2 regions of the Alteromonas sp. KUL150 genome follow, and region 1 is predicted to be linked to the other one. Evidence: predicted binding sites of a transcription regulator. Region 1 holds the regulator's gene; the other holds the start of a gene.
What was found. Region 1 encodes FliA, which starts transcription of late flagellar genes. Its sites were predicted from a motif close to CTAAAGNTNNNNNNNNNNNNGCCGATA; they were not measured.
Positions count from the first base shown of each region.

Region 2: the regulator FliA is predicted to act here: its motif matches at 12,633-12,659, upstream of GVO62_RS17985 (DUF5610 domain-containing protein).

Region 1 covers NZ_BLIJ01000050.1:86,168-101,040, reverse strand. Annotated here, with positions in the region: gene GVO62_RS12035 (homocysteine S-methyltransferase family protein) at 1-821, opposite strand, end outside; gene metA (homoserine O-acetyltransferase MetA) at 825-1,763, opposite strand; gene GVO62_RS12025 (DUF2802 domain-containing protein) at 1,881-2,315, opposite strand; gene GVO62_RS12020 (chemotaxis protein CheW) at 2,373-2,864, opposite strand; gene GVO62_RS12015 (chemotaxis protein CheW) at 2,882-3,679, opposite strand; gene GVO62_RS12010 (ParA family protein) at 3,687-4,451, opposite strand; gene GVO62_RS12005 (protein-glutamate methylesterase/protein-glutamine glutaminase) at 4,480-5,610, opposite strand; gene GVO62_RS12000 (chemotaxis protein CheA) at 5,639-7,885, opposite strand; gene GVO62_RS11995 (protein phosphatase CheZ) at 7,898-8,653, opposite strand; gene cheY (chemotaxis response regulator CheY) at 8,688-9,071, opposite strand; gene GVO62_RS11985 (RNA polymerase sigma factor FliA) at 9,108-9,839, opposite strand; gene GVO62_RS11980 (MinD/ParA family protein) at 9,836-10,702, opposite strand; gene flhF (flagellar biosynthesis protein FlhF) at 10,708-12,138, opposite strand; gene flhA (flagellar biosynthesis protein FlhA) at 12,168-14,267, opposite strand; gene flhB (flagellar biosynthesis protein FlhB) at 14,419-14,873, opposite strand, start outside.
Region 2 covers NZ_BLIJ01000076.1:58,337-73,209, forward strand. Annotated here, with positions in the region: gene GVO62_RS17930 (assimilatory sulfite reductase (NADPH) flavoprotein subunit) at 1-864, shown strand, start outside; gene cysI (assimilatory sulfite reductase (NADPH) hemoprotein subunit) at 864-2,585, shown strand; gene GVO62_RS17940 (phosphoadenylyl-sulfate reductase) at 2,575-3,321, shown strand; gene GVO62_RS17945 (TIGR03899 family protein) at 3,318-4,223, opposite strand; gene GVO62_RS17950 (bifunctional diguanylate cyclase/phosphodiesterase) at 4,365-6,590, shown strand; gene GVO62_RS17955 (uracil-DNA glycosylase family protein) at 6,587-7,174, opposite strand; gene GVO62_RS17960 (pyridine nucleotide transhydrogenase) at 7,289-7,594, shown strand; gene sthA (Si-specific NAD(P)(+) transhydrogenase) at 7,649-9,070, opposite strand; gene GVO62_RS17970 (acyl-CoA desaturase) at 9,301-10,428, opposite strand; gene fabR (HTH-type transcriptional repressor FabR) at 10,768-11,361, shown strand; gene trmA (tRNA (uridine(54)-C5)-methyltransferase TrmA) at 11,427-12,524, opposite strand; gene GVO62_RS17985 (DUF5610 domain-containing protein) at 12,689-14,008, shown strand; gene GVO62_RS17990 (RNA recognition motif domain-containing protein) at 14,073-14,537, opposite strand.

The DNA.
Region 1 (14,873 bases):
ATAAGGCACTCGCTAACCGCGGCAACTTCATCGACATATTGTCGCAGAAGGTCTGGACCTAAAGCGCAGTTTAACCCGAAAGAGAAAGGGCTGATGTGGCGCATTGAGTAATAAAACGCCTCAGCGGTTTGCCCCGATAGCGTACGCCCTGAGGCATCGGTAATTGTCCCCGATACCATCACGGGTAAAAACTTGCCTAATTTTTCGAATACAGACTCCACGGCAAACGCCGCCGCCTTCGCATTTAGCGTGTCGAAAATAGTCTCTAGCATGATCAAGTCTACACCACCCTCGATAAGTGCCTCGGTCGACTCGCTATAGGCTTCAACTAACTCGTCAAAGGTTACGTTTCGTTTACCAGGGTCATTTACATCTGGTGATATTGACGCCGTGCGATTTGTTGGCCCTAGTACACCCGCTACGAATCTTGGTTTATTTGGTGTTTTTGCCGTGAATTCATCGGCTGCTTTACGCGCTAACTTTGCTGCAGCAAGGTTAATATCACGAGAATGCGCCTGCATGTCGTAATCAGCCATAGCAATGGTTGTCGCGTTAAACGTGTTGGTTTCGATAATGTCTGCGCCAGCGTCAAAGTAATCGCAATGAATCTGGTAAATAATATCAGGCTGGGTAATCACCAGCATATCGTTATTACCTTTTACGTCGCAGTGCCAATCTGCGAACTGGGTTCCGCGATAATCGGCTTCTTCTAGTTTGTGGCGCTGGATCATTGTGCCCATCGCACCATCAAGTATAAGAATACGTTGTTTAGCGGCTTCTGTAAGCGTTGCCTGCGCGCTTGAATTTGTTCTTTGGCTCACGTGCTACCTCTTTGGCTGTGACTTTTCAGCAAGCTGACTTAAATCGTAAGGAGTGGTCTGATAGACATAGTAATTCAGCCAGTTTGTAAACAACAGGCTACCGTGTGAGCGCCACTGTACAATGGGAGACTTGGCTGGATCATCTCCTTCAAAATAATTTTTTGGAATTGCAGGGGTTTGCCCTGCTGATAGATCTCTAAAGTATTCGTCTTTGAGTGTATCAGGATCATACTCTGGATGACCGGTTACGAATACCATCCGTTTATCATCTGAAGCGACAATATACGCACCTACATCATCTGACTCTGCCACTACGTTTAGGCCATCTACACTGTTGTATTGCGATGTTTGAATGTGACCATACCGAGAATGAGGGGCAAAGAATGTTGGATCAAAACCTCTTAATAACTCGTTATTAGGATCATTGACGTGATGTTTAAATACGCCTGAAAACTTTTCGTCTCTTATTTCTCGGGTAATGCCATAAAAGTGATACATAGCAGCGTGAGCAGCCCAACAAAGATATAGCGTTGAGTTAACATGACGCTGTGCCCACTCTAAAATTGTGGTCATAGTGTCCCAATACTTCACTTCTTCATAATCAATTAGAGCAAGAGGCGCTCCTGTTACAATGAGACCATCGTACTTCTTGTTCGCTACGGCAGAGAAGTCGTGATAAAAAGCGTCCATATGCGACTGCGGCGTGTTTTTTGGCGCTTGATTGTCAATACGAATAAGGTCCACATTGATTTGAAGCGGTGTATTTGAGAGCAAACGAAGTAGCTGTACTTCCGTTTCGATCTTATTCGGCATTAAATTAAGAATACCAACCTCAAGAGGACGAATATCCTGATTAGCCGCCCTGTCCATGTCCATGGTAAAAATATTTTCACCTAGTAGTACATTCTGTGCAGGCAATTGCTCAGGAATACGAATTGGCATAGAGGGCTCCAGTGATAAATTACGATATCTGTATTGTGTCTATAACTGGGAATATGTCAACATCTTTACGTCTAGACGTCTAAACGTTTTTCTTTTCAGATTTGTAGAACTGTTTTGTTAATTACCTTGTTTGTGCACCATAACCAGCATTTCCGCCTCTGCTCTTGGTATATCACAGGCTTCAATAATCTCGTCAATGCTTGCCCCTTGCTTCACAAGCTCTGCTGCTCGCTGATAAAGGCGTAAAGAAGGATCTTGTAACCTAAGCTCGCGAAGCTCATTTTCAATGCTTATCTGCTTTTCATCTAGCTCTTTGAGGTGTCGAGTGATAACTATAGTTCTAGCCTGCGCTTCAGACTGCTGATTATTCGCGTTGTTTGCCAACGCTTCTACTCGGGCGAGCGCTTCAATATGCTCAGCTTGGCTAGTTTCTATAGAAGTACGCAGCTTACGAACGTGCGAGTACAACAGCCCAATCGTCACGGCAAGTACAACCACTAACACAATCAAAACTAGTTCTAACAAGGTAGGTGCAGCAAGCTGCCAATCCATGGACGTAACCCTTGGGGAAATGCAGGCAGTACTAAATAATACTGCCCAGTCATTTATTTAGATATTGCTAAGCTCATCCCACTCTTCATCGCTTAGCAATTTATTAAGGTCAACAAGAATGAGTAATTCGCCATCGCGGTTACTAACGCCCTGAATAAACTTGGCGCTTTCCTCTGTGCCCACGTTAGGTGCACTGTCAATCTCTGAAGACTTCAAGTAAACCACCTCGGCCACGCTATCAACCAAAATTCCAACAACTTGCTCGTCAGACTCAATAATTACAATACGTGTGTTGTCTGTTATCTCTGTTGGCGGCAAACCAAATCGTGCACGAGTATCAATCACCGTTACCACGTTACCACGCAGATTGATAATACCTAATACATAATCGGGCGCACCGGGAACCGGAGCTATCTCGGTATAACGCAACACTTCTTGAACTTGCATTACGTTAATACCATATGTTTCATCACCTAGGCGATACGTAACCCATTGAAGGACTTCGTCATTGCTGTCGGTGGCATTACTACTTGTTCTTTCGTCGGTCATGAACCTGGCTCCCAATACTATGGCGTCTGGTCGTTACTGCTTAAGCCTTTGTTAAGCATAGATATTAATTCTTCAACGTCAATTAACGCGCACATTTTTTCTTTAACCATCCCCGCTAACCAGGGACGTTTTCCTGTGGACTCGCGCCATTTAACATCATCTGTAGTCAAATTGACCGTATTAACAAGCTTTTCACTTGCCAACCCCCACAAACTTTCTCCTAACATAATAAGATATCGGTAGTTGAGCGATTGTGCGAGGTTTTCATCATATTTTTCTGGCATTACCCACTTTGCTGAATCCACAACATTGAGTTTAGACTCTCTGTGCAGCATTACACCCATAAACCAATCAGGTTTTCCGAAAAGTGGCCCAATTTTCTCAATTTGATGAATTCCGCCTAGGGTAGTTAACGGTACCGCTAGCGTTAAACCTGCCACTTCAAAGAATAGCGCTTGAAAACGAAAACCGAGAGTATCCTTTAGTGGTACTTTCGATTTAATTTCAGTGTCTAAAAGCCTATTTTCCTGACTCTCGGTTTGAGCTACTGGGTTTCGCTTATTATCCTCAACAGAGTTAAGCGTCGACGTCTCTATAATCGACGTTACCTTTTCTGCGATCGCCTCTTCTTTGTGCTGGGTAGAATCTTGCTCTTCAACGCCTAATAGGGTTGTTTCCGCTATTTGTTGAGACGCTTGCTCAAGCAACTTAGCCGTGCGCGCAGTAACATCTTCCGGTGTTTCAGGCTCTTTGAGAAGGCTATCTAAGTAGGCCTCCATCACTTCTTCACGGGCAAAGGGTGATTGCTTGCTCATTATTTTATTACTTCTCCAACACGGCTAATAGCTTCGCATAAGCAGACACACCACGAGTTTTAGGATAAGCAGATGAAATAGGCAACTGCACTAAACTGGCATCTCTAAAGTGAGTATCTACGGGGATTACCCCTTCCCACACGCGCTCACCATAATCGCTTAATAACTTTTTACGTGATGCTAGCGCAGCGTTCGTTCGCTTATCAAACATAGTTGGAATTATCACTGTATCGAAGGTTTTATTTAACGAACGCCCCATAATTTCCATGGTCCGAATCATTCTGTCTAACCCCTTTAGTGCCAAATATTCTGTTTGCGTGGGTACAATTACTTTGTCGCATGCTGCTAGTGCATTGACCATAAGTACCCCTAAAACTGGTGGGCAATCAATAATCGCCACATCAAATTCATCAGCAATTTTAGCCAGGGCCTTTTTAAGGACTAACCCCATTCCTTGCTCACTCCCCATCGTCCTATCAAGGGTGGCTAACGCCATTGTGGCAGGCAGCACATACAGATTGTCTAACTTCGTTGGACTTAAGCAATCCATAACGTTATCGGCAGAAAGTGAACTAGACTGAATAAAAATATCGTAGACTGAATGACTCGTTGCTTCAGCGTCAATACCGAAATAATAACTCAGAGATGCATGAGGGTCGGTATCTATCATAAGTACACGCTTTCCCTGCTCTGCAAGCAAACCACCAAGGCTCACCGTAGTGGTTGTTTTCCCCACTCCGCCTTTTTGATTTGCTACAGTCCACACTTTCATGATGTTTATTCCGTTAGAGTCCAACGCGCTAGCGCATCTCGGTTTGAACGCAACTACCTATATCGTCAATATTAATGTTCTTGCTCGATATATTAGCAACCGCTACAGCTTGCGGCATGCCATATACAACACAAGAATCTTGATCTTGGGCCCAAATGGTTGCGCCTTTGTCTTTCAACAATCGACAGCCTTCCCGACCGTCTGCACCCATTCCCGTCAAGATAATGCCTAAAACATCACCACCAAAAGCTTTAGCCAATGAACCAAACGTAAGGTCTACGCTAGGTTTATAATTGACCTTTTCCGACGCGCTTGCATCGGTTATTACTATGCTTTTGCTCAGACCAATATTTTCTATCAGCATTTGCCTGCCACCCGGAGCCAGATAGGCGTGGCCCGGTTTTAATACGTCGCCATGCTCAGCCTCTTTCACGCTTATGTTGCAGTTTGAATTTAACCGTTGCGCAAACGCGGTGGTAAACGTACCAGGCATATGCTGGACAAGCAAAATAGGGTACGGAAAGTCTGCAGGTAAAGGCGCAAGCACTTTTTGAAGAGCAACAGGCCCGCCAGTAGATGCACCAATCGCTAAACATTTATAGCGTTTCCCCGTTGCCCTGACCGACGATACAGTGGGTTGCTTTGTTGCATCCTTATGCCCGGACAATAATCCAGAGGTTTTAAAGAAAGCCTGTTTGGGCGCATTATCTGGGAGCTGTCTTGTTTCCGTTGCCCTAAATAACGGACGCCTAAGACCAACGCCCCTGCGCGCTATCAACCTAACTTTGGTGCACAATAAATGAGATGCTTCTTTTCTATCTTGCGCAATATCTTCAAATTTCTTTGGCAAGAAATCGAGCGCGCCTGCTTCAAGGGCATCAAGCGTGGCTTGGGCGCCGTGATAGGTTAAGGATGAAAACATAAGGATCGGCGTAGGCTTTTTATCCATGATAGCCTTCACCGCAGAAATACCGTCCATTACCGGCATCTCCACATCCATTGTTATTACATCTGGTTTAAGCGCTTCTGCTTTTTCTAGTGCATCACGACCATTTCGCGCTTCCCCGACTACTTCAAGTTCTTTATCGCTGTCGAGTATTTCTCTTACCCGACGACGATAAAATGTCGAGTCGTCCACCACAAGGACTTTAAAGACCATGGATTACTATTCCTATTAATTCATCGCCTTACTTAATGGGTTTACGCGCATACCGTTTTAGAAGGCTCGGAACATCTAAAATAAGTGCAATTCCACCGTCTGAAGTTATGGTTGCTCCAGCCATGCCAGGTGTCCCCTGTAGCAAGGCATCAAGCGGCTTTATAACCACCTCTTCTTGACCTATTAGCGCGTCTACTACGAATCCAACTTGCTGTGTACCTATTTGTACAACAACCACGTGACCTTTATCTCTTTCAATATTTTTAGGGCCACGAATCAGCCATTCGCCGAGGAAGAACAACGGAATTGCTTTTGAACGAACTATCATTGTTAGCTGGCCATCGACCGTGTTGGTCTTCTTGATGTCCATGTTTATTATTTCGTTCACCGCGCCTAATGGTAACGCAAAGGTCTGTTTTCCTACAACAATCATTAGAGTAGGAAGGATAGCTAACGTTAAAGGGACTTTGATATCAAGTCGGGTACCTTTACCTAGCTGTGAATCGATATTGACCGTACCGTTGAGCTGGTTAATTTTAGTTTTAACCACGTCCATGCCCACACCTCGACCAGAAATATCGCTAATTTCTGTCTTGGTAGAAAAGCCCGGAGCAAAAATCAAGTTGAACGCTTCAACATCAGACATACGCGCTGCCGCATCAGCATCTAACACGCCACGACTAATGGCTATCTCCTTGAGCTTCTCAGGGTCCATGCCCTTGCCGTCGTCTTCAATGGTAAGAAGGATATGATCACCTTCTTGAGACGCTGACAGTTGGACGGTTCCCATTCTTGGCTTGCCCGCTGCCGCGCGATCATCAGGCATTTCAATGCCATGATCTACCGAGTTTCTAACCAAATGCACTAATGGATCGGCCAGTGCTTCAACCAGGTTTTTGTCTAAATCTGTTTCTTCACCAACAAGCTCAAGCGTAATTTCTTTCTTTAAGCTTCTTGCGAGATCTCGAACAACGCGAGGGAAGCGACCAAATACCTTTTTAATTGGCTGCATCCGCGTTTTCATTACCGCACCCTGTAGGTCGCCAGTAACTACATCAAGATTAGCAATCGCTTTAGACATGCTTTCATCGTTGCTATTAATACCAAGGCTAAGCAAACGATTTCGCACCAGAACAAGCTCACCCACCATGTTCATTATCTGATCAAGGCGTTTAGTATCAACCCGCACGGTTGTTTCGGCTTGAGGTGCAGAGGCAGCCGCTTTCTTATCATCCTTTTTAGGTGGAGCACTTGCTGCTTTTGCTGGCGCGCTGGGGGTAGATGGCGCTGGAGCACTTGGTGCAGGAGTTGGTTTTGGCGCTGCCTCTTTGGCTTTTTGAACAGCTTCAGTCGCTGCCTTGTCGACAGGTGGCTCTACCTGCTTAGGCGCTTCACCTAACTTGGTTGGTCCTTGACCTGAACCATGTAATTGGTCAAGAAGGGCTTCAAATTCGTCATCGGTAATTTCTTCGTCACCGCCTGTGCTTGAAGATGCTGGCGCTGCAGGCGCTTTAGTCTCTACAGCTGGCGCTTCGTTGGCGCTGAATTGACCTTTGCCATGTAAATCGTCTAACAGCGCTTCAAATTCTTCGTCGGTAATATCGTCGCTATCACTTATCGCAGAGGCAGTTGAAGCGGTGGGCTTTGACTCGGATGCAGAAGGCGCTTCAATCGAACCTGATGATGAGCGACCCGGTGCCGAAGAACCGTGAAGTTCATCGAGCAGCGCTTCGAACTCATCTTCAGTGATTTCGTCAATACCGCCACCGTTATCGCTTTTACTCTCTGCCTCTGCTGTAGGTTCTTCTATTACTAGCTCTGGCTCATCCGCAGCGGTTTCTTGTACAGGGGCGCTTAAAGAGTCGAATATGTTTTCGTCTGGCGTTTCAGGACGACTCAATTTATGCAGTGTATCAACTAACTGCGCGTCTGCAGGTTGCAGTGGCTCCTGAGCCTTCACTCGTTCAAACATTTCTACAACCACATCGGTGGCCTGCAGAATAATATCCATGAGTTCAGGGGTTAAAGTTCTTTGCCCGTTTCGCATCACATCGAATACGTTCTCTGCACCGTGGCAAATTTCGACGAGTTCTGTGAGAGAAAGGAAACCAGCGCCTCCTTTTACTGTATGGTACCCTCGGAATATTGCGTTCAGTAAATCCGCGTCTTCCGGGTTGTTTTCAAGATCAACGAGCTGTTCTTGTAATTGTTCAAGAATCTCTCCAGCTTCAACCAGAAAGTCCTGTAATATATCCTCGTCAACATCAAACGACATGCGCCCGCTCCCCTAAAAACCTAAGCTAGACAAAAGATCATCTACGTCATCTTGGCCTGAAACGACATCATCTCGTTTTTCGGCGTCAATAATTGGGCCTTCTGCCTCTACACCATCTATCTTATCGGCCTTAACACGAGATGGTTTAGTATGTTCTTCTCCATCGCGCTCGCCAAACATGGTAAGCATGTTGACTAAGCTGTCCTCCACCTCTTTTACAAGGTCAATAACGCGACGAATAACTTGCCCCGTCAAGTCCTGATAACCTTGGGCCATCAGCACTTCAGTAAGCAGTTGTGTTAGTTTAGCTGACTGAAGCGAACCTTCTTCTAATAATTCGTCTAAGTCTGCACACAACGCTTTGAATTCACCAAGCTCAATTTGGCGATTCATTAACTTTTTCCATTCTGGCATTACCTTATCGATGCGCATTGAAAGCATTTCTGCTATTGGCATGCTCGCTTCAACGGCATCCATAGTAGTATTAGCAGCTTTTTCAGTTTCTTCAATAACGTAAGTCAGGCGGGACTGAGCATCCGGAATATCGTCGGTTGCTAAGTTTTTAATGCGATCATCAATCTGAAAGTTATTTAACGCGTCATGAAGTTGACGCGTTAATTTTCCTACTTCAGCAAACAACTCAACGTTTTCTTTCATTGATGCTGCTTCAAGTAGGGCATTGGCTGAAGCGTTATCACCTTCTTCAAGATAAGTAACGAGTTGCTTGGCTTCTTCCAACGAAATTGGAACGTTTATATTCGTTGCCATCCAGTAAACCTCATTTATCTGGTGAGCGTCTGGATCAACCTAAACGTTCGAAAATTTTGTCTAATTTTTCTTTTAGCGTTGCTGCTGTAAAGGGTTTTACTACGTACCCGTTCACACCGGCTTGCGCTGCAGCAACGATTTGTTCTTTTTTAGCTTCAGCAGTAACCATAAGAACAGGTAAATGTTTAAGCTTGTCATCTGCTCGAATTGCGCGAAGCAAATCGATACCTTGCATGCCGGGCATGTTCCAGTCAGTAACAACGAAGTCAAAATCACCTTGCTGCAACATTGGCAGTGCAGTGCTTCCGTCATCCGCTTCTTGGATGTTGGCAAAACCTAAGTCTTTAAGAAGGTTTTTGATGATACGTCTCATGGTAGAAAAATCATCAACCACAAGAATTTTCATACTTTTGTCCAAAATAGCCTCCAATGAGGGGTTAATTGTTATTAATTTCTATTCTTCGTCAGCCTGCCACGACTTCATTCGTGATTTGAGTTTTAACATGGCCTGACTGTGAATTTGACTGACTCTTGACTCACTTACATCAAGAACCTCACCAATTTCTCGTAAATTCAATTCTTCATCATAGTACAAAGAAAGCACAATCGCTTCCCGTTCAGGTAGCGTTGTAATCGCTTGGGCAAGTGCTTTTTGAAAAGCGCCCTGCATCAAGTCTTCCAGCGGCGCATCACTGCCTCTACTCTGCTCAGTAGTGATTACGTCCTCCGACACACCCAAATCTTCTATTCCGACAAGTTTGCCGGCATTTACTTCATTGAGCATTTGGTGATAATCCTGCAAGCTTACGTTAAGCTTTTCAGCAATATCAGAATCTCTTGCATCCCTTCCGGTCTCACCTTCTACTTGGGATATCGCTTCCGAAATAGCACGTCCGTTACGATGGACTGAACGAGGGGTCCAGTCTCCTTTGCGTATTTCGTCTAGCATTGCTCCGCGAATACGGATGCCTGCAAAGGTTTCAAAGCTAGCTCCCTTAGAGCCGTCAAAATTTCGTGCAGCTTCCAAAAGCCCAATCATGCCTGATTGGATAAGGTCATCAACAAGAACACTTGCAGGCAACCTAGCCATCAAGTGATGCGCTATACGCTTAACCAATGGCGCATGTCTTTCGACTAACTGCGACTTATCGGTTTGTTGTTGATAAGCGGCTGCCTTGCTGTTCAACGCTGATTTCCTACTGCTTTTTCTGCAACAAGTTGTTCAATAAAAAATTCAAGATGTCCGCCTGGCTGAGCCGGGATGGGCCATGACAATGCTCTACTAGCAAGTTGTGTTATGGCCACTGCGGCTGGAGAGCCTGGATAGGCATCTACAATAGCCGTTTGTTTTCTTACGGCTTTGCGAATATTTTCATCAAATGGAACCGTTGCCACTAATTCTAGTGCAACATCCAAAAAACGCCCTGTCACTTTACTTAATTTACTAAATAATTCTTGGCCTTCACGCACGTCGCGTACCATATTAGCCACTACCTTGAAACGAAAAACGCCATGTTCGCGATTTAAGATTTTTATTAGGGCGTAGGCATCGGTTAGTGACGTAGGCTCGTCGCAAACCACGACCATGATATCTTGAGAAGCCTTCGAGAAACTCAATACCATGTCTGAAATTCCAGCAGCAGTGTCGACAATCAGCACGTCTATCGGCGTTCTTAGCTCGCTAAAAGCGCGGATCAAACCTGCGTGTTGAGTTGGGGATAACTCTGCCATCGACTGCGTGCCAGAGGTGGCCGGCGCAATCTTGATCCCGTGCGGACCGGTGACGAGAACATCGTCAAGGGTACATTCACCTGAAAGCACATGAGATAAGTTTTTCTCTACGCGAAGTCCTAGCATAACATCAACGTTTGCCAGACCGAGGTCCGCGTCAAGTACCATGACTCGCTTACCCTGCTTCGCCATAGCGATAGCGGTATTGAGAGTAATATTTGTTTTACCAACGCCACCTTTGCCTCCGGTGACGGCGATAACCTTGATTAACCGTGATTGCTTCATTTTTCTTAAGCTACTCGCTTGATCGTCAATCATACTACTTATGCTGTTTTAATTGCGTTGTTACTACTAGTATGATTCAAACCGTACTTTTTATAAAGCTTTGCAGCAGCGGAAACTAAAGATTTCGCCTCTGCAATCTTAATGTCTTCTGGCACTTTCTGACCATCGGTGACATAGCTAACCGGTAGTTGGTACTCAACGGCAGCGCTCAATACCTCTCCCAAAGAGTAGCATTCATCTAACTTCGTGAAAATACAGCCACTTAATTCAATATCATCATACGCTTGGATGATTCTCTGAAGCGCAGGATATTGAGTATTGGCTTGCGCCACCAAATATTTTTTCACTTTAGGCATTTGACCGTTGTCAAATTGCTTAATCTGTTTAATTAATCGACTATCGCGCTGACTAAACCCTGCCGTATCGATTAATACTAGTCGCTTATGACGAAGTTGGAATAATAAATCGGCTAACTCTTCACTAGTCTGCGCTTTTCTTACCGTACAGCCAATTATTTTTCCGTATGTCGCTAGCTGCTCATAGGCAGCTATTCTATACGTATCTATGGTGATCATAGCGACTGACTCTGCACCATACTTTTGCGCATAACGGGCTGCCAATTTGGCAACTGTTGTTGTTTTACCTGTTCCGGTAGGACCAACCAACGCAACCGCACCTTGTGAACTAAGTATATCGTTCCCCGTCACATTTATGCGATTAGCCAATAGGTTAAGAAGATAAATCCACGCGTCACGTTCGTTATAGTGAGCTGGCGTGTAATTTATTAGCTGATTAGCGAGAGCATTGCTCAACCCCATATCAACTAAACGCGTGGTCAAGTACTGGTGAACTGGTTTTTGACGCTTATTTTTTGCTTCCATAAGGTCAGCAACTTGGTATTGCAGAACGTCCCGTAGAGACGCAAGCTCTTCTTTTATTTGTGCAAGTTCTGCCGATTGTGTCATTGGCGCTTCGCCAATGCTTGAGGCTTGGTGGTCAGGAAAGGGTAAGTCATGAGCACGATGACCAGCATTCTGCTGGCTTTCCACATCATCAATAAATGCATCAGAAAAATCCAAATGTGACGCTATCTCGTTGGCGTGCTTTGCATTAGCTGACATAGATTGAGGGCGTTGCTGGGTGTGGATTTCAGCAACGTTAGATAATGTTCCTGGATTGGCTGTCGCAGCCGCAGCACCATGCTGTTTTTCTAATAACGCTTTTAGGCTATCTGGACCGTCGTCGCCAATTATTTCACTCAAGCTTGGCGTAGCCTTTTGACCAGGGGCTTTTGATGCTGCTTTAGGAACAGTGAGTTTTGCATCGGGTTCTTTATCGTAAGCTGCAACAAGCTCTATACCATCAGCCACTTTGCGGTTTGACATGATAACTGCATCACTGCCTAACTCTGCTTTAACTTGGCTTAACGCCTCACGCATATCTTTGCCGAAGAAACGTCTAATTTTCATTGCAACCTCTCCAATCACCCAGCGTCAGATTATTGACCGACCGAACTGACTATTTTTATTTGTTTGTCATCAGGAACTTCTTGATAAGACAGCACATGAAGCCCAACAACCGAATATTTTAAGAAGCGAGAGAGTACCGGTCTCAGCATGCCAGATGTTAGAAGCACAGCAGGCTCACCTTCTAACTCTTGTTGCTGACTGGCTTGTTGCAGTGATTTTTGCAACTTATCTGCCAAGCCTGGTTCAATACCAGCACCGTCTTCGCCACCTGCTTGAAGTGACTGGTGCAACATCTGTTCCAACTCTGGCGCCAAGGTTATGACAGGTATTTCTTTCGCCCCTTGCGTGATCTCTTGAACAATAAGTCGTTTAAGTGCGATACGTACCGCAGATACAAGTACATCAGGGTCTTGACTGCGAGTACCATACTCACTTAGGGTTTGAACGATGGTTCGCATATCGCGAATAGGCACACCTTCAAATAGCAATGTTTGCAGTACTTTCACCACTGTACTAAGCGGAAGAATATCAGGTACCAAACCTTCAACAAGTTTAGGGTGCTGTTTGGCTAGCATATCAAGAAGCTGCTGGGCTTCCTCGTGGCCAAGTAACTGATAGGCGTTGTTGGTCAACAGCTGACTCAAGTGGGTTGCTACCACGGTAGCCGCATCCACAACCGTATAACCCAATGTCTGTGCATGCTCTCGTTTGTTTGGTTTAATCCATACTGCATCCAGACCAAATGCTGGGTCCTTGGTTGCTCGTCCTTCTAGTTTACCGAAAACCTGTCCAGGATTAATGGCAAGCTCTTCGTCATGACTAATCACTGAATCACCAATAGTAACGCCTAGCATGGCAATGGTGTATGTATTGGGCTCTAGGTCTAAATTATCGCGAATATGAACGGGTGGAATAAGAAACCCAAGCTCTTGAGACAGCTTTTTACGCACCCCTTTAATACGCGTCAATAACTCACCACCTTGTGACTTATCAACGAGTGGAATAAGGCGATACCCTACTTCTAAACCAATAGTATCAACTTGTTGTACATCGTCCCAGCCCAACTCTTTCACTTCTGGCGCGACGGTTTCGCTCTTAGACACATTGTCGGGTACTGCAGGTGCAGCAGCCTTTTTCCGAGCTTGTACCGTTTGAAAATAAGCAAAGCCTGCAATCAAGAAAGAAAAACCAAGAAACGCTATGTGAGGCATTCCCGGAATGATCCCCATGACAAATAGCACGCCCGAAGCAATGTATAGCGCCTGATTATTTCCCAGCTGGCCGCGTATTTCTTTGCCCATTTCCTGAGATTCATTTTCACGAGTAACGATAATTGCGGTGGCAACTGAAAGCAGTAGTGAAGGAATTTGAGCGACCAGACCATCACCTATGGTCAAGATTGTGTAGATTTCTATTGCGTTTCCGAATGAAAGGCCATGCTGAATCATGCCAATAAATAGGCCGCCAACAATGTTGATTAGCATGATGAAAAGCCCGGCAACTGCGTCACCTTTCACAAACTTTGATGCACCGTCCATCGAGCCATAAAAGTCAGCTTCTGCAGTAATCTCTTCACGACGCTGGCGCGCTTGATCTTGGTCGATATAACCCGCATTCAAATCCGCATCAATTGCCATTTGCTTGCCTGGCATAGCGTCAAGAGTAAATCTTGCACTTACCTCAGAGATACGGCCAGCACCAGCGGTGACTACTTTAAAGTTGATAATAAGTAAAATAGCAAAAACAACGATACCTACGGCATAGTTGCCACCAATAACAACGGCGCCAAAGGCTTCAATTACTTTTCCCGCGGCATCTCCGCCCTCATGACCGTAAAGCAATACAACCCGCGTGGATGCCACGTTTAACGCAAGTCGAAGTACTGTTGCAATTAACAAAACAAGAGGGAAAATACCAAAATCAACAGGTTTTTGAGTGAGAACAGCAACCAATATGATGACGAGAGATAACGCAATATTAAAACTGAAAAGCACGTCCAGCAGGAAAGGCGGCATGGGTAAAATAACCATGCCCATGATTGCCAAAAGGACGATGGGCGCGCCTAGACCACTCGTAAAATTTTGCAGCTGATTTTTATCGAATCGCTGAAGATAACCGGATAACTGCATGGCTTGGTGTCTCTCTATCAGAAAATTGACGCTTTATATGAATCTGAAAGGGAGTTTTCAACTAACGTGCCAGCTTTATTACTAAACTGCTAATCGGCTAAAAATAGCGCTATCTTGATTATGGTAAGCTTTTTCCGGACGATGACTGTGATTATCGACGATATTCTGGCGGAATGGGCAAATCTCGCTTGAGCGGTTTAGGCCGCTTGCCTTTCCCTGCCCTATGCGCCTTCAATTGATACACATGAGCTAGCACCTGCGCTACCGCCATAAATAAAGCGTTGGGAATTTCATCGTCGACTTCTGTTGAATAGAAAATAGCGCGAGCTAGCATCGGAGAGGGGATTAAAGGTACATTATTTGCGGTAGCGATTTTTCTGATGTGCATTGCTAACTCATCTGCACCTTTAGCGACAACCACTGGCGCTCTTAAACCCTTTTCATCGTATTTAATAGCGACAGAAAAGTGAGTTGGGTTGGTAACAACCACGTCTGCTTGAGGCACTTCCTGCATCATTCGCTTGGTTGCAGCTTGATATTGCAGGCGACGAATACGCCCCTTAACCATAGGGTCGCCTTCTGCGTTCTTTCTTTCGTCTTTGACCT
Region 2 (14,873 bases), on a different contig from region 1:
GAGGCGTTAACGTCTAAGCTTGAATTAACACTAAGTTATCCAAATTTCATCAAGTCTTATCAGGCTGCTACAGGCTCTGAAACCTTAGCTACGTTAATGGAAGATAAAGCTCAGCTACGTACCTACATGGCTGAACGTCAAATCATTGATATTGTGCGCGACCATCCAGGCAAATTATCTGAACAGCAGCTTGTAGATGCGCTACGTCCACTAACACCACGTTTGTATTCTATAGCGTCAAGCCAAGCAGAGGTGGAAGAAGAAGTGCATTTAACGGTAGCTCACGTTGATTATGAAGCGTTTGGGCACCGTCACCAAGGGGGCGCATCAGGCTTCCTATGTGAATATTTAGAAGAGAATGGTGATGTAGAAGTCTTCGTTGAGAGCAACGACAACTTCCGTTTGCCGGCCAACCCTAATACTCCAGTCATTATGGTTGGTCCGGGTACCGGCATTGCGCCATTTAGGGCTTTCATGCAAGAGCGTGACGTGCAAGGTGCTGAAGGCAAAAATTGGTTGTTCTTCGGGAATCCACACTTCACGCAAGATTTTCTTTATCAAGTAGAGTGGCAAGGCTACGTTAAGGAAGGCCTGCTAGATAAAATTACGCTGGCATTCTCTCGCGACCAAGAAGAAAAAGTATATGTTCAGCACCGCTTATTAGAAAACGGTAAAGAAGTTTTCGAGTGGCTAGAGCAGGGCGCACATTTTTATGTGTGTGGTGATGCAATGCACATGGCGAAAGATGTAGAAAACGCCTTAATAAGTGTTGTGCAGGAGCACGGCGGTAAATCTGAAGCCGATGCCAAAGCGTATGTTGTAGAGTTGAGAAAAGCGAAACGTTATCAGAAGGATGTCTATTAATGAGTAACGAAAAATCACCATTTATCGTTGAGGGCAAACTGGCTGACAACGAGCGCTTAAAACGTGAAAGTAATAATTTGCGTGGAACTATCACCACAGATTTAAAAGATGATCTGACGGGCGGGTTTACAGCTGACAATTTTCAGCTGATCCGTTTCCACGGTATGTATCAGCAAGATGACCGTGATATTCGCGCTGAGCGTGCTAAACAAAAACTTGAGCCGTTGCATAATGTAATGTTGCGCGCGCGTTTGCCTGGTGGTGTTATCACTCCAGACCAATGGTTAGCGATTGATAAGTTTGCAGCCGACCATACAATGTACGGCAGCATTCGCCTGACTACTCGCCAAACATTTCAATTCCACGGTGTGTTGAAGCCTAAAATAAAGTCTATGCACCAAATGCTGAATAAAGCGGGCATTGACTCTATAGCCACGGCAGGTGATGTAAACCGTAACGTGCTGTGCACCTCTAACCCAGTTGAATCAGAGCTACATCTACACGCTTTTGAGTGGGCTAAAAAGATAAGTGAACACTTACTACCAAAAACGCGTGCTTATGCCGAAATTTGGTTGGATGGTGAAAAAGTTGAAACAACTGAAAAGCCTGTTGAGCCCATTTTAGGCGATAACTACTTACCCCGTAAGTTTAAAACAACGGTGGTTATTCCTCCGCAAAACGACGTTGACGTTCACGCGAATGATCTTAACTTCGTTGCAATTGCGGAGAATGGTCAGCTAGTTGGTTTTAACGTGCTTGTTGGTGGCGGTCTTGCCATGACTCACGGTGATAAGAGCACATATCCCCGCAAGGCGTCTGATTTTGGCTTCATTCCTCTTGAGCATACGCTTGACGTTGCCGCTGCAGTAGTCACAACACAGCGTGATTGGGGTAACCGGGTTAATCGTAAAAATGCGAAAACAAAGTATACGCTTGAGCGCGTAGGCGTAGAAAACTTCAAAGCAGAAGTTGAAAAGCGTGCAGGTGTGACGTTCCAGGAGAGTCGTCCTTACGAATTTACCGGCCGCGGAGATCGTTTCGGATGGGTTGAAGGTATTGATGGAAAGTACCATCTTACCGTGTTTATCGAAAACGGCCGTATCTTGGATTATCCGGGCAAAACCCTTAAAACCGGTTGCGCGGAAATCGCAAAATTACACAAAGGTGACTTCCGCTTAACAGCAAACCAGAACTTAATCATTGCTGGTGTAGCTCCGCAAGATAAAGACAGGATTGAAGCGCTAGCTCGCGAACATGGTTTAATCGCCCCGTCTATTTCTAATCAGCGTCTAGATTCAATGGCTTGTGTGGCATTGCCAACCTGCCCGCTAGCGATGGCAGAGGCTGAGCGCTATTTGCCAGATGCCGTTACTGAGTTAGAAGGTTTATTAGCTAAACACGGATTGGAAGAAGACAGCGTTATCTTCCGCGTTACTGGCTGCCCAAATGGTTGCGGGCGCGCGATGTTGTCTGAAGTCGGCTTGGTCGGTAAGGGCCCAGGCAAGTATAACCTTCATTTAGGTGGTAACCGAGAAGGTACGCGTATTCCGCGTATGTATCGTGAAAACATTAGCGAACAAGAAATTATGGCAGAGCTTGATTCGCTGTTTGGTCAATGGGCTAAAGAGCGTGACGCAGGTGAAGCCTTTGGCGATTATGTCGTTCGCGCTGGTGTTGTAAAACCAGTAGTAGACTCCGCACGGGATTTCTATGACGAATAATACAGCAGAAAAGCAGCAGCCAATTACGCTTGATATCAGCAAAGAAGAGTTGGCTGATATCAATGAAATGCTAGAGCAGATGACAGCGCAAGAGCGGGTTGCTTGGGCGTTGGATAATTTGCCAGACACCCATATTGTTTCTTCGAGTTTCGGAGCACAATCGGCGGTTATGCTGCATATGCTTACTAAAGTGCAACCGGATATCCCGGTTGTACTTACCGATACTGGCTATCTTTTCCCTGAAACGTACAAATTCATTGATGAACTTGTTGAAAAGCTCAACTTAAACTTGCACGTCTACAATGCGAATATGTCATCCGCTTGGCAGGAAGCGCGTTTTGGCAGACTTTGGGAACAAGGCATCGAAGGTATTGAGAAATACAACAAGATGAACAAAGTTGAGCCTATGCAGCGCGCTTTGAACGATCTTGACGCGGGCACGTGGTTTGCTGGCTTACGTAGAAGTCAATCGGACACTCGGGGTAAACTTCCTGTTCTCCAAAAGGTAGGGCAACAGTTTAAAGTGTACCCTATTATCGACTGGAGCAATAAAGACCTCCATTATTACCTTAAAGATAATGAACTGTCTTATCACCCGCTTTGGGAACAAGGCTACGTATCAATCGGCGATTGGCATACCACGCAGTCTTTGCAAGAGGGAATGAGTGAGCAAGATACTCGTTTCTTTGGGCTGAAAAGAGAGTGCGGTCTTCATGAATTTGGTGATGGTATTTAACTAATGTTAAATACCTCATTTAATACTAGTTTGAGTTGATTGAGATACGCTTCATTTTGCGATTTGGGCACAAGCTTATAAAGTTCGCTGCCCACTGACGTGAATTTATAATAAACCAGCGCGACGCCCGAAGATTTGCACGTTAACGTCATCAAGTCATTGTTGCATCGCCATGATACTTCCTGACCTTCAGTATATTCACCGCTTTCTATTTCACTGGCGTAAATCAGTTTCATTTCTTGTAAAGATAATAAGTCAGGGTAGCTCAATCCAACCGTCGATAAATTTATCTGCTCAGGGACGGGTTTCCGAAATAAAGAAAACAGACCCTTACGTCTGTGATATCCGACCAAAATGCGTGGAACTGCGTCGTTATTACTGCGACTCGCTATATTTACCGCTTTATTAAACACTTTCGCATCGCGATGTGTAAGTGTTTTTAAAAGTTGAAGGGTTCTTAGAGAAAAACTGCCAGGTCGAGCTACCTCAACAGCAAAGATTTTTCCCCACAATTCTTGCATCGGTGGACTATAAATTTCCTCTGCCATCGAGCTAAATGCGAAAAACCAGTCTGGGTCAAGATTATCGCTAGTTTGTTCGTTGATCGAAACATTTAGTGCTATATTTAAAACAGCTTGAAGATTGCTCGCTTTTTGGGTTTCTAAAATATGTTTTCTTCGTTCCAGTGCATGTTTTTGCTTCTTAGGATCGGAAGACTGCATTGCAGGGCTGATACCCACTCTAGCAAACCATGAAAGCATACGTTGGCGGCCAGCCTCTGCTTTCATCGTTCCGGATATATTTTCCGTGGGAGCTTGAGCACTCTGATTTTTAACCTTAGGGCTATCTGCGGCCTGTGGTTTCTTTACCTCAGGTGGAAAGTGTTGGGGGCTAATCTTCATAATGCGTGTATGATTGAATGTTACATTGCGTGTACCATAAGAGCACTATTGCACTGCATAGATTTTTTATCAATGTGAACGTCCTCTAAATGCGGTGCTCAGCATATTCTTGTTTTGTTTGTATCGGGGAAATGAGCAGTAATGTCGGAAATGGATTACGAAAACGACGAGTTAATTTTTTTAGATGATGATAGTGCAGCGGAAGAGCAGCCTTTACTAGGAAAAGACTGGAATATTCTCATCGTAGACGATGATGAAGAAATCCATACTGTAACGCGCCTTGCGTTGTCTGACCTTATTGTCAACGAACGTAGACTAAACTTCATTAATGCATACTCTGCAAAGCAAGCAAAAGAACTGCTTCACGAATACGGCAATACTATCGCCATTATCTTGCTCGATGTCGTTATGGAAACAGATGACGCAGGGTTCGACGTAGTTAAATATATTCGTGAGGACATGAAATTACTCGAACCGCGAATTATTCTGCGTACAGGCCAGCCAGGCTACGCCCCCGAAGAGCAGGTCATCAAGCTCTACGACATCAATGATTATAAAACGAAAACAGAGCTGACGCGCGCAAAATTACTCACCACTATCATTTCTTCCCTTCGCTCTTATCAGCAAATTATAACGATTAGTCAAAGTAGGGTAGGGTTGGAGAAGATAATCACTTCTTCAGCAAATTTGTTTGAAGAGCATTCAGTTAAAGAGTTTTGTGAGGGGGTTGTTACTCAGATAAGCTCACTTATCGGGCTAGATACCGAAGGCTTACTGTGTGCTAGAGCTGGTGCATTGTTAGATAGAGACGATGAGGGCGTGTATGTGCTCGGTGCAGCAGGTGAATACGCGGGGTTTATCAATCATCCTGTTTCTGATGTTAAAAATATCGAGATAGAGGAAAATATAGGCCGCTGTTTACGTATTAAATCCCACATATTCGAACGAACTTGCACCGTGCTTTACATTAGTCGTGCGGGTTTTGAAGCCGCTGTTTACATTAGGCAAACCAAAGAAATTAGCGAGTTGGATAAAAACCTGCTGGAGGTGTTTTTATCCAGTATTTCCGTTGGATACGAAAACGTAAATCTTTTCCACGAATTAAGAAATGCGGCATTCCGCGACTGGTTGACCCGTCTTCCTAACCGCAACGAATTTATCAATATGTTGGATAAACCGCATTTGTTTGCTGGCGAAAACTGCAGTGTTGCACTTGTTGACGTAAATCACTTCTCCGATATTAATGATGGATTGGGACAGGAAGTAGGTAACGAGTTACTTCGTGCAATTAGCGATCGTTTCCAAACAGCATTTGACGGAATCGTCAAGAAAGGCCGAATAGGCGCCGACGTTTTTGGCCTTATTGGGCCTAGCGAATATGTGTGCCCTGACGCTATTAACGCTATTTTCCAATCTTCGTTTAAAGTTGGCGATCACACTTTGCCTGTTAACGTGACGGTTGGCTTTTGCAAGTTAGATAATAAGCGAAACATTGGGCTTGAAATTTTAAAGCGCACAAATATTGCGCTTAATCGTGCGAAAAAGAATCTGACTGACAACTTTGAATACTACGCCAAAGATATTGAAGACCAGACAACCTGGCGCCTTGATATGATACGAAGATTGCGTAGTGACTTCGCGGCGAAAAAACTGGAGTTATGGTTCCAGCCTCAGGTTGATTTGCTTAATGAAAAAGTAGTGGGCATGGAAGGTCTGCTTCGATGGCCAGATGGTGAGGGGGGATATATCTCTCCCGCAGTTTTCGTTCCTCTTGCTGAATATTCTGGACTTATTGTTGATATTGGCGAATGGGTATTAGAAGAGTCGTGTAATCGTCTGTTAGAACTAAGAGAAAAAGGTTATGGACACCTTCGTGTTGCAGTTAACATTTCAATACCCCAGTTTCGCGATAGGTTTTTCGTAGAAAAAGTTAAACAGGCGCTTTCTAAGCCCAACATTGATCCAAGACTTTTAGAACTAGAGATCACCGAAAGCGTTGTAATGGATGAGCCTCAAATAGTGATTGATGCGCTACGCTCCCTTAAGGAGTTCGGCGTTAAAATTGCTATCGACGATTTTGGAACAGGTTTTTCTTCCATGAGCTATCTTCAACAGCTTCCTCTCGATAGGCTGAAAGTAGACCGGTCATTTGTTAAGGATATTGAGCCTGGTGCCAGTGCGGTACTTGCAGAAACCATTGTTACGTTAGGTAATAAATTGGGTTTATTAACGATAGCGGAAGGTGTGGAAAAAAGAGAGCAGGCTAGCTACATGATCAAGCTTGGGTGTGACGAAGCTCAAGGTTATTTATACGCTAAGCCGATGCCGTTTGATGCGCTATTGGCGTTTTTAGCATCGCACGATTAGCTATGTAATGCTGTAAAAACTTCATTCTGCAGAATAGGCAGGCTCTTAGTTTCAAACCATGTGTTCTTGGCTAACCATCGATTATTTCTGCCTGACGGATGAGGTAGAACAAAGTACTGCTCGGGCGAAGTAAAAGTAGTTTTCACTGCGTCTGTGAGGGTTTTATGGTTTGGTAAATAAAACTGTTGCGCGTAACGGCCCACATAAATCGTAATAGAAGGTTGCAAGTAGTTGATAAACCTATGATGCCACGCAGGGGCGCACTCTTTTCTTGGAGGCGCATCAGCGCCATGCTTATAGCCTGGAAAGCAGAAACCCATAGGCAAAATTGAAATACATTTTGGATTATAAAAAACCGCCTTACTTACTGATAGCCAGCTACGTAATCTGTCACCGCTAGCATCATCAAAAGCGACTCCGCTTTCGTGTGCTTTTAAACCAGGTGCCTGCCCTATGATGAGAATTTTCGTTAAAGGAGCGGTACTAAAAATGGGATTGGGTTTATGAGGTAGCGCGTGAGCACAGAGTGAGCATTTTAGTGCCTCTGCTACCAACTCATCATGCCCTTTCAAAATTTTCTCCAAATATTTCTCACTGTCATACTTCTGTAATATTAGTGTGATCTAAAGTTGACTATCGAATGTATATACAGTATCTTTATTGATAACAGTATTAGACTGTAACACAGGAGAAGAAACATGCGTAAAGTAGTACTAACATTAGCTCTATCAGCAGCCTTTGGTATTGCGCATGCGGAATCTGGTGATAACCAGCTTTTCGATTGCATGGATGCAAAAACATTCGAAATGAATAACCAATGTATGTCAGATCAAATTGGCAATAACATTCGTTTCCGTGATGCACAAGCAAAGCTGATCGACATTGCAAGCGAGAGTCAGGGTGACTACGCCATTGCAACAATGACGTTCGATCAAGAAAATATGCACATCGATATCGTAGCTCACAAAGACTCGCTTAATGCGCTTGCTGCGAACCGTAACTAATTTTTAGTTAACGCATATAAGCCGGCGACAATTTCGCCGGCTTTTTTGTGCCCGTTAGAAAATCCTATTTAATCCGTTTATGGCGGCAACACGATAAGCCTCAGCCATTGTTGGGTAGTTAAAGGTGGTATTAACGAAGTAATCAATTGTATTGCCTTCGCCTTTTTGCTGCATAATAGCTTGCCCGATGTGAACAATTTCAGACGCACGTTCGCCAAAACAGTGAATTCCTAAAATCTCTTTCGTCTCTCGATGAAATAATATCTTCAGGCTACCTGTTTGGGTTGACGCAATTTGGGCTCTGGCCAAATGTTTAAATTGGGCTCTTCCTACCTCGTAAGGGACTTTAGCAGCAGTAAGTTCTTGCTCTGTTTTACCTACCGAGCTAATTTCTGGAATGGTGTAAATACCAGACGGTATATCTTCTACCAGCGCAGAGTGAGTTTTTATACCTAGCATCGCCTCGGCTGCAAAGCGCCCTTGGTTATAAGCTGCGGATGCTAAGCTGGGATAACCAATTACATCACCTACGGCAAAGATATTTTCTACGTCAGTTTGATAATTCTCATTTACTCGCAGCTGGCCTCTGCCATCGGCTTTTAGGCCAATATTTTCGAGTTTAAGCGTATCGGTATTACCCGTGCGACCATTAGCAAATAATAAGCAATCTGCCCGCATACGCTTGCCTGACTCTAGGTTTAAAATCACCGAGTCATCGGTGGCCTCAACTGATGAATAGGTTTCGTTGTGACGAATAAGCACGCCGTTATTCCATAAATGATAGCTTAGCGCGTCAGATATTTCGTCGTCGAGAAATGAAAGCAATCGATCGCGCATGTTAACGAGATCAACTTTTACCCCTAAACCTCTAAATATACTGGCATATTCTGACCCAATTACCCCAGCACCATAGATGATGATGGACTTGGGATCGTGATCTAAAGATAAGATGGTGTCTGAGTTATAAATTCGTGGATGGTTGAAGTCGATATCTTTCGGGCAGTAAGGGCGTGAACCGGTTGCTATAGCAATTTGACCGGCAGTGACGGTATCTTTTGAGCCATCTTTACGGGTGATCTCTAACGTGTGAGCATCCACGAAACTGGCTTCACCGTGAAAAAGGGTAACGCGGTTTCTATCATAAAAAGAAGAACGAAGTCGCGTTTGGCTTTTAACAACACCGCTAGCGTGACGCATAATGTCTGAAAAAGTAAGGCTTTTACTCAAGTGATTGTCGGCAAATAGGGGCGATGAATTGTATTCAATAAGACGACTGACGGAGTGACGAAGGGCTTTTGATGGAATAGTGCCCCAATGGGTACAACCACCTCCTACTGCTTCGTAGCGTTCTACTACAGCAACTTTCTTTCCTGCTTTAGCAAGCTGCATTGCAACACCTTCTCCACCAGGACCTGTGCCAATAACTATTGCGTCATAGTGATACAATGGAGCCTTTGTTTTTTGCTTCGTTGCCATGTTACTTTCCCGTATTGTTACTTCTATGATGTGGCGTTTGAAATCGCAATCACCGCCATGATAATTCAATGATGTAGTTTGAATATTTAACCTTAAAATGAAGTCAAGTCTTACAACAAACTCTAGTATAACGACCTTACTTGATGTGTCATTCCAACTATAGATCAAAAAAAACCACATAAGCATAGACTTATGTGGTTTTTTACAAATAATAAAGATAAAGAAGGTGTTTACGCCATTTGAAGTGACAAGCTCTGCAATTGCGTCCATTTTTCTTTTTGAACCGCAAACGCATGCTTTAACTCTTTGTATTTATACGCAAGTTCTAGTCCTTCTAAACTGCGTTTTAACGTGCGCTGTTTAACACGCATCACACGTTTTTTAGTGGCGTAGTAATCACTCATTCGCTGCATCAATAAGTCGTATTCTTCTTGAATAGTGTTCATCATCTCTTCAGCGTTGGGCAGTAGCGATACTTTTTCACTCGCTCTTTGCAACTGCATCGCAGCAAGTGCTTTTTCAATACGCTCTTCTGGCACCTTGCGAAGGTTCGACGTTAGACCTACAAAAGACAGGCCTCTTATCAGCCATTTAGTCGGGTCAAACTGATACCAACGAATGCCGTTACGGTAATCGTACTCAAATATATGGTGATAGTTGTGATAACCCTCGCCAAAAGTAAAGAATGCTAGAACGCCATTATCACGTGCCGTATTCTTATCGGTATAAGGCTGACTACCCCAAAAATGCGCAAGAGAATTGATGAAAAACGTAACATGATGCACAAGCACGAGACGAAGCATACCTGCTACTAAAATCATGCCAAGAACATCACCATTTAGATAACCTAACAACCCTGTAACACCAAAGTTGGCCGCTAGCACAATAGGCAAGTAGTACTTGTGTTGCCACATAACCACCTTGTCTTTTTGTAGATCTTTACAGTTGCTGTAATCATCGTAACGCTTAGCTTGATACTCACGTAACATCCAGCCGATATGGGCGAACCAAAGCCCTTTTTTCGCTGAGTAAGGATCTTTATCGTTATCATCAACATGGCGATGGTGCACACGGTGATCTGATGACCAATGCAAAATACTATTTTGCAACGCCATAGCACCACCTATTGCTAGAATGACTCGCACAACAACATTGGCATCATAGGTTTTGTGCGACCACAAGCGGTGATAACCAGCAGTGATAGACATACCTGTGAAGTAAAATAAGAAGATAGCAGTACCGATTTCTGCCCAATCGATACCCTGGTAAGCCACCCATAGCGGCACACCAATAAATGCAATAGCGCCTGATATAATAAATACCAGCACATTAGTTAGGATAAGAGGAGGTTTTTTCATTTTATACTACTTGGCTTACAACTGTTCGCTAATTTATCGTTTTACAGAGCTTCAGGCAAGCAAAACCCAGATAAGTTCTGCTTACATGTGTAAAGTTTAATTATAGTAAAGCTAACGTAGAACGCGCGTATTTATTGATTTTTTTGCTTAATACTTGTTTATAAAAGAGATGATTTTGTTTCTCTTCCCCCACAAGCCTGTGTTGCGATAAACTACACGAGCTAGTCTTTGATGTTTGAAATTTGATTGCGTTGATGGCTATTGAGATGACAACGGCGCTAATTCCAAGTCGCTGAAAATCATCATGCCGTTACAACCTAATCAACAAGTGGTGCGAATGTGAGTCGACAAGAACAGAAATTAAAAACCCGCCAAAACATTATCCATGCTGCGTTTTCACTGCTAGACGAAAACCGCAGTTTATCGGCAATCAGCTTACGTGAAGTTGCCAGGGAAGCGGGTATCGCACCAACTTCATTTTACCGACACTTCAAAGATATGGACGAACTAGGGTTAACGCTAGTAGATGAAGCGGGTTTAGCACTGCGTCAGCTTATGCGTCAGGCAAGACGCCGCATTGCTTCAGGGGGCGGCGTTATTCACACCTCTGTTGAAACCTTCATGGAGTTTATCGCTGCTAATACTAACGTGTTTCGACTTCTTCTTAGAGAACACACGGGGACATCATCTGCTTACCGATTAGCGGTATTCAGAGAAATACAGCATTTCATCGATGAACTGACCGACTATATCATTGAACAGCAGGGCGTGGAGTACGCATGCGCGCAGCTTCAAGCTGATGCTATGGTAAGACTGGTATTTAGTGCTGGAGCGGAGGCATTAGAAGCTGACGATAAACTTCGCCGAGAAATTGGTGAGAGAGTGAAAGCCCAGCTTCGTTTTGTTCAAGTGGGCGCTACGCAGAAAGGCTAGCCTAGGAATATTATTAAAATTTGTATGTAATTGGCCCCAGTGCCAGCCTTTGTATCTCACTCAAATCAGCTTTTGCGTGTAAGTAGAACCCCTGCCTCTATGTGATGAGTGAACGGGAACTGATCGAAAAGCGCTGATTCTGCAATTTCATGTGTTTCGCTCAGCAATTCAAGGTTTTGCGCCAAGGTTTCAGGATTACACGAAATATAAATAATATTGTCGTAGTCCTGTATCATTCTCAATGAATCTTTATCTAAGCCTGCCCTAGGCGGATCCACTAAAACCGTAGTGAAGTTATATGTGCTTAAGTCTATACCTTCTAAACGACTAAACGCGCGCTCGCCCTTCATAGCCTGAGTAAATTCTTCGGCGGCTAATCTGACTATCTTCACGTTGCTAAGCTGATTTTGTTCAATATTAAACTGAGCAGCTTGAACAGAAGGTTTGGCAATTTCGGTTCCCACGACATTATCAAAATGAAGCGCAAGCGGCAGTGAGAAGTTACCCGCACCACAATACATTTCAAGCAGGTCTCCAGAAAGCGGCTTTACACAATCCAATGCCCATTCAATCATTTTGCAGTTTACTTCGGCATTGGGCTGAGTGAAGCTATTTTCGATGTGCTTGAAAATAAACTCTTTACCGTTTACGGGTAAACGTTCAATAACAAAATCGTTGTTGATAATAAGCTTTTGCTTTCTAGCACGACCAATGATGTTTACTTTCGGAAAATGGGCTTCGAGCGTCGCTTTTAACTTTCTTGCAGCCTCTTCCCATTTTTCATCTAACTGACGATGATAAAGAAGGCTGATAACAACCTCACCAGATAGCGCAGAAAGATAATCTATTTGAAAAAGCTTCTTTCTTAGTGATTCGTTTGGTCTAACTTCCTCAAGCAATAGTGCCATGGCATCGTTTATTGCTTTACACGCAGGGGGGAAGCTATCTACGCGGTACTTCTCTTTCGTTTCTTGATTGAACATTATGTGAAATAAGTCATTTCCCTCATGCCAAACTCTAAACTCGGCGCGCATACGGTAGTGCGTTGGTTGAGACGGGAACACAGAAAGTTCAGGCGCATTAAATGGAGAAAGCAACGCGGTGAGACGATCTACTTTTTCGTCTAATTGAGCTTCATAGCGTTGTTGTTCGGTCGCGGTCATAAAATTCTCCATTCACAGTTAAGGGCGCGAATTGTAGACCCTTATAAAATAACTGCAATACACCCAGCATGAATCTGAGCCCTTAGCTGAAAAAAATCTGTATTAAAATTAAACAATATCGATTCTTTGCCGATAATATGAAAGAGGATAGTGAGGATCAAATTATGAACGTGGGTCAAATCAAGGCTTTCATGAACGAGCAAAAGGTCGATCAGAAAGCTGATCAGAAGGCTTCTGTTAACCCAAATGAAGCGTTAAAGAAGCAATTGCAACAGGATGGTTTGCAACAGGCGGCCGAATTTTCTAAACAGCAAGCGGCGTCGGTATCCATGTCTAGTAGTCAAACTAGCATTGGCATGAGAATCGTCAGTACGAGTTTAAGCCAATCTTTGGAAATAGACGGGCAGAAGCCAAAGGATGTCAAAGAAAAGAATCTAGAAGAGAAGTCGAATAGTTTGTTCGACTTCGAAAAAGTTGCAAAAAATGTACTTAAGTTCGTAGGCGGTGTTATTCGCGGAGCTGCCGATGGTGGTGCAAGTGATGAGAAGTTAAATAGTTTATTTAGCCAAGCAAGAGAAGGCGTAAGCCGAGGCTTTGCCATGGCTGAAAAAGATTTAGCCGGTTTTATGAATGAAGAGATCGAGCAAGGAATGACAAAAAGTCGCGATCTCATCGACACGGGTATAGATGATCTAGAGACCGATATTTTTGGTCGCGAACAAGCAAATGCTGTCACACTTTCGTGGTTAAATGCCGTTGCTGCATCTGATGAGAAAAGTGGTAGTTTGACGATCAGAACTAAAGATGGCGATGAAGTAAGTTTTAGCTTCGAGAGTTTGCGTTCGTTTCAGGCATCTCAGCAGCTAAACTTTGAGGCTCAGACATCTGAAGGGCAGCCTAGCACAGAAAATGGTGAGCAAAGTGAAACTAACTTCTCGGCGTCTTATACTCAGCAAACTTCGTATCAGTACTATGAACGAAGTGGTATTAGCTTCTCATTGAAAGGAGAGCTTGATGAAGATGAATTGGACTCGATAGCTGATTTGGTTGGGCAAGTTCAAGACCTAGCTGACACCTTCTACAGTGGCGATATCGATAAGGCATTTGAGGAAGCGTTAAGCTTAGGCTTTGACGATAAGGAATTAGTGGGTTACGCACTACAACTAAACAGAACAACACAAACTGAAGTATTGAAAACATACGAGAACATCCAGCATTATAGCGAAGATAATAACGATAACGCTAAATACGGAAACGTAGTAAGTCCAGTAGCTCAGTATTTAGAAAAGATGATGGATACGTTTGCCAATGCAGAGAATAAGCTAGCAAGTAGCGAAGACTACAATGCGTTAATTGCTGGATTGATAAACGAAATGAAAGATGTGCAGGTACCAGACTTAATTTCTGCTATTAATAGATTTCGATCTTTTAATCAGACCTTACTAGACGGGCTGCCTCAATCTGCTGAAACTAACGAGTCTTAAATCCCCCTAAAATGAAAAAGCCCGGTGCTGATGCTTACCGGGCTTTTTTATGTGGTGATGTAGATTATTCGTGATCGACTTTGTCTTTCGCTGGGCGCACTTTTAACGTGCGTTCTTGAAAGATCGAATCGTTTGTCTTATCGATAACGCTATTAAGATCGTCAGTCACCACCTCGATAAAGCCGTAGCCTTTTCGTTTTCCGGTTTTACGATCCTTCATGAGTCGAACTGACTGTACTTCAATAAAACTGCTGAAGTACTCCTTCACGGCGTTTTCATTTGCACGATAAGGCAAATTGCCTACATACAAGGTTTCTATCGATCCTTCACTAGAATGTGCTCTGGCATCTGAGGAAGATGGACTTTGAATAAGAGACGCTAGCCATGGAGTAACGATACCGCTAATCAACAGAGCTGCTGACACGGTTAGCGGAACATGAACGTTCAAACTAGCAGAAGAAAATAACAAGTAACCTGCAATTGCAAAAATAGCGCTAATAACAGCGCATTGAATAAAGCCTACTTTCATATACCTACCTTTCTATTGTTTATTATGGTGTTGGAGGCTGTATACAGTTTACTCATTTGTAACAATTAGAACAATAAAATGTGAAAAAACTAGTCGAAAGATGCATTGAGCTGATAGGAATGATGCAGAAATGAGCGTTTAACACTAAAAATGGCTTAAAAAGCAAAAAAATCCAATTCAAGTGTTGATCTTTCTCAACAGGTATCTATAATGCGCTCCACGTTCTGAGGGGGCTTCGAGAAAAAGAAAGCCAACTTGGCAACAAGTGCGAAACCAAGTTTTCAAGCAAATAAAAAGTTTAAAAACATGGTTGACATCGAAAACAAACGATGTAAA